Chlorobaculum parvum NCIB 8327: one gene and its partner. The main gene of each other region encodes a partner of the protein of the gene in region 2 in a complex. Links are inferred from orthologs where the notes say so. Each region holds a gene or a part of one and is shown on either strand. Other genes may lie near its edges.

Evidence for each region.
Region 1: rpsT (region 2) and rpsH share a complex: the UniProt entries of both Bacillus subtilis proteins name them as parts of the 30S ribosomal subunit. The link is inferred for Chlorobaculum parvum NCIB 8327 from one-to-one orthologs.

The regions. Positions count from the first base shown.
Region 1 is NC_011027.1:195,562-198,950, forward strand. What follows is about bases 1-2,689. They hold rpsH (30S ribosomal protein S8), read left to right. Parts: upstream 1-988; coding sequence 989-1,390; downstream 1,391-2,689. Other genes in these bases: rplE (50S ribosomal protein L5), read left to right, coding at 85-633; rpsN (30S ribosomal protein S14), read left to right, coding at 655-924; rplF (50S ribosomal protein L6), read left to right, coding at 1,422-1,961; rplR (50S ribosomal protein L18), read left to right, coding at 2,021-2,380; rpsE (30S ribosomal protein S5), read left to right, coding at 2,402-2,689. In the rest of the region: more of rpsE, read left to right, coding at 2,690-2,920; rpmD (50S ribosomal protein L30), read left to right, coding at 2,936-3,121; rplO (50S ribosomal protein L15), read left to right, coding at 3,156-3,389. UniProt on the Bacillus subtilis protein: One of the primary rRNA binding proteins, it binds directly to 16S rRNA central domain where it helps coordinate assembly of the platform of the 30S subunit.
Region 2 is NC_011027.1:1,944,346-1,948,431, reverse strand. The notes cover bases 1,402-4,086. They hold rpsT (30S ribosomal protein S20), read left to right. Parts: upstream 1,402-2,448; coding sequence 2,449-2,724; downstream 2,725-4,086. Other genes in these bases: CPAR_RS08975 (bifunctional folylpolyglutamate synthase/dihydrofolate synthase), read left to right, coding at 3,479-4,086; ruvA (Holliday junction branch migration protein RuvA), read left to right, coding at 2,857-3,471; glmM (phosphoglucosamine mutase), read right to left, coding at 1,402-2,236. Outside these bases: CPAR_RS08995 (ABC transporter ATP-binding protein), read right to left, coding at 1-815; more of glmM, read right to left, coding at 821-1,401. UniProt on the Bacillus subtilis protein: Binds directly to 16S ribosomal RNA.

The DNA of each region.
Region 1 (3,389 bases), 1.7 Mb from region 2 along the record:
AAAAGGCAGGATGACCAAGACCATCCTGTGTAAAAAGTACAAGCAAAGATGTCTAAAAAAGAGAATGCGGAGCAGGAAGTAGCTATGCCTGCTCGCCTTGAGGTCTACTACAAGGAGACCGTCGTTCCGAAGATGATGGAGCGATTCAAATACGAGAATATCATGATGGTTCCCCGCCTCGAAAAGATCGCGGTGAACATCGGTGTGGGCGAAGCCGCCCAGGAGCCCAAGCTGCTCGAAACCGCCATGCAGGAGCTCGGCCAGATCACCGGCCAGAAGCCGCAGATTCGCAAAGCCAAGAAAGCTATCTCGAACTTCAAGCTTCGTGAAGGCCAGGCAATCGGCTGCCGCGTTACCCTCCGTCGCAAGATGATGTACGAATTCCTCGATCGTTTCGTGACGGTTGCCGTGCCTCGTATCCGCGACTTCCGCGGTCTGAGCGACACGAGCTTCGACGGTCGCGGTAACTATAACGCAGGTATCCGCGAACAGATCATTTTCCCGGAAATCGACATCGACAAGGTGCCGAGAATCAACGGCATGGACATCAGTTTTGTCACGTCGGCAAAAACGGATGAGGAGGCCCACGAGCTTCTCACCCTGCTCGGCATGCCCTTCAAAAAGAAGAACTAAACAAACAAAGCACGAACCAAGATGGCAAGGAAAAGCATCATTGCACGTAACGAAAGAAGGAAAGAGCTTGTCGAGAAGTATGCGGCAAAACGTGAAGAGCTGAAAAAAGCCGGCGATTACGAAGCCCTTCGCAAGCTTCCCCGAGACAGTTCCGCCACGAGAGTGCGCAACCGCTGCGTCCTGACCGGTCGCGGTCGCGGTAACTACGAGAAGTTCGGCCTGTGCAGGAACATGTTCCGCAAGCTGGCACTCGAAGGCAAGCTTCCCGGCGTCAGAAAGGCGAGCTGGTAAGCGCGCCACCGGGATCGATAGATAGATGTCTGATCATTTACGAAAGTAACCAATTGTTAGAGCCATGCCCGTAACGGATTCCATAGCCGATTTCATCACCCGCATCAGAAATGCCGGGAGCGCAAAAAACAAGACGACCGATATTCCTTATACCCGCGTCCGCGAGAATCTCTCGAAACTGCTGGTCGAAAAGGGATACATCCAGAACTACACGGTGATCAAAACCGAAGCCGACAAGTTCCCGTTCATCCGCGTCGAGCTGAAATACACGGCTGACGGACGGCATGCCATCAAGGAGATTTCGAGGGTCAGCTCTCCTGGCCGCAGAGTCTATCAGGGCAAGGATATCAAACGATACCTTGGCGGTCTCGGTCTGTTCATCCTTTCGACCTCGAAGGGTATTCTGACCGACAAGGAGGCACGCGAGCAGAACGTCGGCGGTGAGGTGCTGTTCCGTATTTATTAAAATTTTCTAAGCCAAAGAGCATCAGTTTACCATGTCAAGAATAGGAAAAATGCCGATCCAGCTTGCTGATCAGGCTAAGGTCGAGGTCAAGGACAAGATGATCAACGTAACCGGTCCGAAGGGTTCGCTTTCGCAGGCTCTGGTTGATGAGGTTATCGTTACGGTTGAAGATGGCGCCGTGACCGTGCAGAGAATTGATGACAGCAAACGTTCGCGAGCCATGCACGGCTTGTACCGCATGCTGGTCAACAATATGGTTGAAGGTGTGACCAAAGGGTTTACCCGCAAGCTCGAAATGTCCGGCGTCGGTTATCGCGCTGAACTCAAGGGCGATCTGCTTGCGCTGACCGTCGGATTCTCGCACATGATCTACTTCCAGGCTCCTGCCGAAATCAAAATCGAGGTGCCCGAACCGACCGTCATTCTTGTCAGCGGTATTGACAAGGCTCTGGTTGGCCAGATCGCTGCAAAGATCCGCTCCTTCAGGAAGCCGGAACCGTATCGCGGCAAGGGTATCAAGTACGAAGGTGAGGTTATTCGCCGCAAGGAAGGCAAGGCTGCCGGTAAGTAAGTCGGCCGTGCCGAGGATCGGAAAAAGTCAGGTAACAAACATTTATACGGTTAGAGATAATGAGCCAAATCGATAAAGCTGCCCGCAGGCAGAAAATCAAGGCAAGAAGCAGGGCTACGGTGCATGGCAACGCAACAAGACCAAGGCTGTGCGTGTACAGGAGTCTTTCGCAGATCTATGCGCAATTGATCGACGATGAGAGTGGCAAGACACTCATGGCGGTATCGACCATGTCCAAAGACAATGCAGGTCTTCAGGGATCCAAATCCGAGAGGAGTGCCGCAGTAGGCAAGCAGCTTGCTGAAAAGGCGATTGCCCAGGGTATTTCCAATGTCGTTTTCGACAGGAACGGATTCCGCTACCACGGTCGCATCAAGGCTCTGGCCGACGGCGCACGTGAAGCTGGCCTGATCTTTTAAAACTTTTCAAAGAGAACGTACATGTCGAAAAAATCTGCCAGGAATATCAAGCCCGGTGAGTTGAATCTGAAAGAGAAGCTGGTGCACATCAACAGAACCGCCAAGGTTGTCAAAGGTGGTAAGCGCTTCGGTTTCAACGCTATTGTCGTTGTCGGTGACAAGGAAGGCCATGTCGGATACGGGCTCGGAAAAGCCAATGAAGTTCAGGATGCTATCGCCAAGGGCGTTGAAGATGGCAAAAAGAACGTCATCAAGGTGCCGATTGTCAAGGGAACCATTCCTCACCCGATCGTCGCCAAATACGGATCAGCTAAAGTTTTGATGAAGCCTGCGACGCCCGGTACGGGTCTGATCGCTGGCGGCGCTGTCAGGGCCGTGCTTGAAATGGCCGGTATCCATGACATCCTGACCAAGTCTCTCGGCTCCTCCAACCCGCACAACGTGGTCAAGGCAGCCATCAAGGGTCTCCAGAGCATCTCCGATGCCAACGATGTGGCAGAGCGCCGCTCGAAGACCCTGCAAGAGGTATACGAAAGCTAAAAAGGAGTGGCGAGCATGAGTGAGAAAATGTTACAGGTTACCCAGGTGCGCAGCGTTATCGGTGGCACCAAGAAGCAGAAGGCAACGATCAAGGCTCTCGGCCTCGGACGGCCGAACCACAAGGTTCAGATCAAGGACAACCCCTGCTCCAGAGGGCAGATTCGCGTCGTCCAGCACCTTGTCAAGGTTGAAGAGCTTTAAGAAGAATCACTAAAGATAGTCGGGAATTCAAACAATGGATTTAAGTTCACTCCGCCCTGCTAAAGGTGCAGTCAAGGGAAGAAAAAGGGTCGGTCGCGGACCCGGTTCAGGCAACGGTACTACTGCCGGCAAGGGTAACAAGGGACAGCAGTCGAGGAGCGGTTATACGCGTCCGGTCACTGAAGGCGGACAGATGCCTATGTACAGAAGGCTTCCGAAGTTCGGTTTCACGCCGCCAAACAAGAAGTCTGTCGCATGCGTCAACCTT
Region 2 (4,086 bases):
GGGAAGTAGATCGAAAAGTAGTGCACGCTCCGGATGTTGGCGTCGCGGTGGTCGGCGTTGATTGCGGAGTGTTTGGCAAATTCTGCCTCTTCACGCGCGAAGAGCTGCACCACCTTCATGCCGGTGATGTGCTCCTGGAAAAAGGAGTTGAGCCGCGCCAGATGCGTCCGCACGTCGGTAAACGCTTGGCGTACGCGGTTCTTGAACGCCATGGTCGAGTAGATCATGACCGGCAGGATGCTGAGCACCACGAGCGTCAGCCGCCAGTCGCTCAGGAACATCATCACCACGATGAGCAGCAGTTGCAGGATGTCGCCGATGATGGTGATCAGGCCGCTGGAGAGCATCTCGTTGAGCGACTCGACGTCGTTGGTCGTGCGGGTGATGATGCGCCCGACCGGGTTGCGGTCGAAGTAGCGGATCGGCAACCGCTGGAGGTGGCGGAAGATGTCGAGCCGGATGGCGTACACAGCTTTCTGGCCGAGCAGCTGGGTGAACCAGGTCGCTGCGTACTGCTTGAAGCCGTCGAGCACGATGACTGCGAGCAGGATCATGCTGATGACGCCGAGGCCGTGCAGATCACCCTTGGTGATGTGGTCGTCGATGGCGATGCGGGTCAGCCACGGGCGCAGTGGCGTCAGAATCGCGCCGCCCGCCGTCAGCAGCACCGATGCGGCCACCAGCCCCTTGAAGGGCTTGATGTAGCCGAGCATCCGCTTGATGATATAGCGATCGACCGACCCTTTCTTGCGTTTGCCAAGAGTTTCGTCCTGCTGCGTGCGGAATCCCGATGCTGTGTTTGCCGTGCCGCGCATATCGTTCAGGCGATGGTCGATTGGTTGATTTCATCGATGAACCTCGCGGCCAGCGCGTCGGCCTCGGCTTTGGTCGCGGCTTCGGTGTAGATGCGCACGATCGGCTCGGTGTTGGAGGGGCGCAGGTGTACCCAGCCTTCCGGGAAGTCGAGTTTGATGCCGTCGAGCCGGTTGATCGATGCCTCCGGATGGCGCGCCGCGATGGCGTCGAACAGCGCGGCGAGTGACTCTTTGGTCATGCCGTCGAGCTTGACCTTCTGCTTTGACATTACGTAATTCGGGAAGGTCTTCCGGAACTCCGAGAGCGTGCCGTCGGTCACTGCTTTCCACTCGGCGAAAGCCTGGATGAAGAGCGCGATGCCCGCAAGTGCGTCGCGGCCGTAGTGCAGCTCCGGCAGGATCACCCCGCCGTTGCCTTCACCGCCGATCACCGCGTTGCAGCCCTTCATCACCTCGGTCACGTTGGCTTCGCCGACCTTCGCGCTGTAGCACTCGACTTCGTGCTTTTCGGCGATGTCCTGCAAAGCGCGGCTGCTCGAAAGATTATTGACCACCGGCCCGTTGTGGTGCTTGAGGTAGAAGTCCGCGCAGGCCACCAGCGTGTATTCCTCGCCGAAGAGCATGCCGTCCTCGCAGATCAGCGCCAGCCGGTCGGCGTCGGGATCGACGATGATACCCAGATCGCAACTCTCTTTCGAGAGGATGTCCATCGTTTCGCGGAGGTTCTCTTCGACCGGTTCGGGGTTGCGCGGAAAGATGCCGGTGCCGAGGCAGGCGAGCGTCTTGACCTCCGCGATGCCGAGCTGGCGGCACAGTTCCGGCACGATAAACGAGCCTGCGCCCTCGACCGCGTCCACCAGCACTCGGAACTTCATGCTCGAAATCAGGTCGCGGTCGATGCAGTCGAGCTTCAGAATCCGGTCGATATGTTTTTTATCCCACGAGCCGTTCGCTATCATGGAGCCGAGACCGTCCCAGCGGGCGGATTCTTTGTTTTTCTCATTCAGAATGACGAGCAGTTCCTCGACGTCGCTGGCGGTCAGGAACTCGCCCTTTTCGTCGAGCATTTTCAGCGCGTTCCACTCGACCGGGTTGTGCGATGCGGTGACGATCAGCCCGCCGTCGGCCTCTTCGCCCGCCGTGGCGAGTTCGACCGTCGGCGTGGTGGTCATGCCGACATCGATCACGTCGCAGCCACAGAGGTTGAGCGTGCTCGAAACGAGCTGGGTGATGATGCCGCCAGTCGGTCGGCTGTCTCTGCCGATGACGATTTTGGGTTTCGCGTCCGATGCCGGGTTCTGCAACGCTTTGCGGCGGCTGACCCAGGTGGCGAAGGCCATCGTGAAGTCGGTGAGAGTTTCCGGAGTGAGGCTTGCGCCGACAACGCCGCGGATGCCGGAGACGCTGATCATCAGGCTCATGGAGGCAGAGGTTGGAATGTTCGAATGCCGTCGTGTTGCGGGAATATAGTAAAATCCACCGAAGCCGGGGTGCAAAGCGGTCAGGATGAACAAGATTTTCTGTCAATGTTTTTTTATTTATTGCGCTGTTGTCGTATATTACAAGCCTTTTTATTGCGCGAAATGCGCAGGAGATTCTAACAGACTTTACAAGACATTAACAGCACAAGGTTATGCCTTTACACAAATCAGCCGAAAAACGACTCAGACAGGCAGCGCGCAGGAATGAAAGGAACCGTGCCCGTAAGAAAGAACTCAAGGGCCTTTTGAAGAACATGCAGAAACTGATCGATGCCAATGCAGCGAAGAGCGAAGTCGAGTCGGCATACCGTGCGGCAGTGCAGAAGCTGGATCGCCTTGGCGTCAAGCGCTACATCCATGCCAACAAGGCATCGCGCAAAAAGGCTCAGCTGACCAAGATGCTCAACAGCTACACGCCGCAGGCCTGACCAATCGTTACGTGCCGCCGCGACCGGTGGCGCATGAAACGCTTCTTTTTCAGTATGCCCGGTTTGTGATGTTCGCCCTGTCTTTGACGACGCTTGCGAACTGCAGGCCGGGTATCGTCCATTTCATCCGACATGTTTGCATTTTTAAGAGGTGAGCTGGTGACGGCCTCCCGTGAGGAGGCGGTTGTCGAGGTATCCGGCATCGGGTATCGCCTGCATATCTCTTCGGGGACGAGCAGCCGCCTGCCGGTTCCGGGCAGCCCGGTGTTTCTCTACACGCACTACCATGTCCGCGAGGATCTTCAGCAGCTTTTTGGTTTTCTCGATGAGGAGGAGCTTCAGCTTTTCCGGCTGCTGCTCTCCATCAGCGGCGTCGGGCCGAAGCTGGCGATCGCCGTGCTGTCGGGCCTGAGCGTGGGGGAGATTCAGGAGGCCATCGTCTCGAATCGTCCGGAAACCTTGTTCGGTATCAGCGGTGTGGGGCGGAAAACCGCCGCGCGCATCATTCTCGAACTTCGCGACAAGATTCTCAAAATCCAGCCCACGTCGTCCGCAAAGGCAGGTGCTCCAAGCGCTGTGCTTTCTGCGACACAGTTGATCGACGACGCCGTGGCTGCGCTTACCACACTCGGTTTCCCGAAAGCTTCCGCGCAGAAAGCGGTCTCCAAAGTTCTCGAGACGACTCCCGGACTTTCGGTCGAGGAGCTCGTCAGGACGTCGCTTGCGGCCATGCACAACAATCTCTGAGGGCATCGTGGACTACCGGCAAGCGCTCGATTTTCTCTTTCCCCTTCATCGATTCGGCATTAAGCCTGGCCTCGAACGTATCGAGGCACTGCTCGATGTGCTCGGCCATCCCGAACGGCGGCTCGGTACGGTGGTGCATCTTGCCGGAACCAATGGCAAGGGCACGGTTGCTTCGTGCATGGCGTCGATTTTCAGGGCGTCGGGCCGCAAGGCCGGGCTGTTCACCTCGCCGCACCTGATCGACTTCACCGAGCGCATTCGCATTGATGGCGTGCCGATTTCGCAAGCGCGTGTAGCCGAATACTGCTCGAAGCTTGAGTCGGCTATCGTCGAGCTGGGCGCGACCTTTTTCGAGGTGACCACCGCGATGGCGTTTGCGTACTTCGCCGACGAGGGGGTCGATGCTTCGGTGATCGAAACCGGTATGGGCGGACGGCTCGACGCGACCAACGCCGTTAAGGCGGATATTGTTATCATTCCGAGTATCGGCTTGGAGCACACCGAGTGGCTTGGCGACAGTCTTGGTGCGATCGCCGCTGAGAAGGCCGCGATCATCAAGCCGGGTTCGCGCGTCTTCACCGCCGTTGCGGACGAGGAGGCGCTTGCGCCGATCCG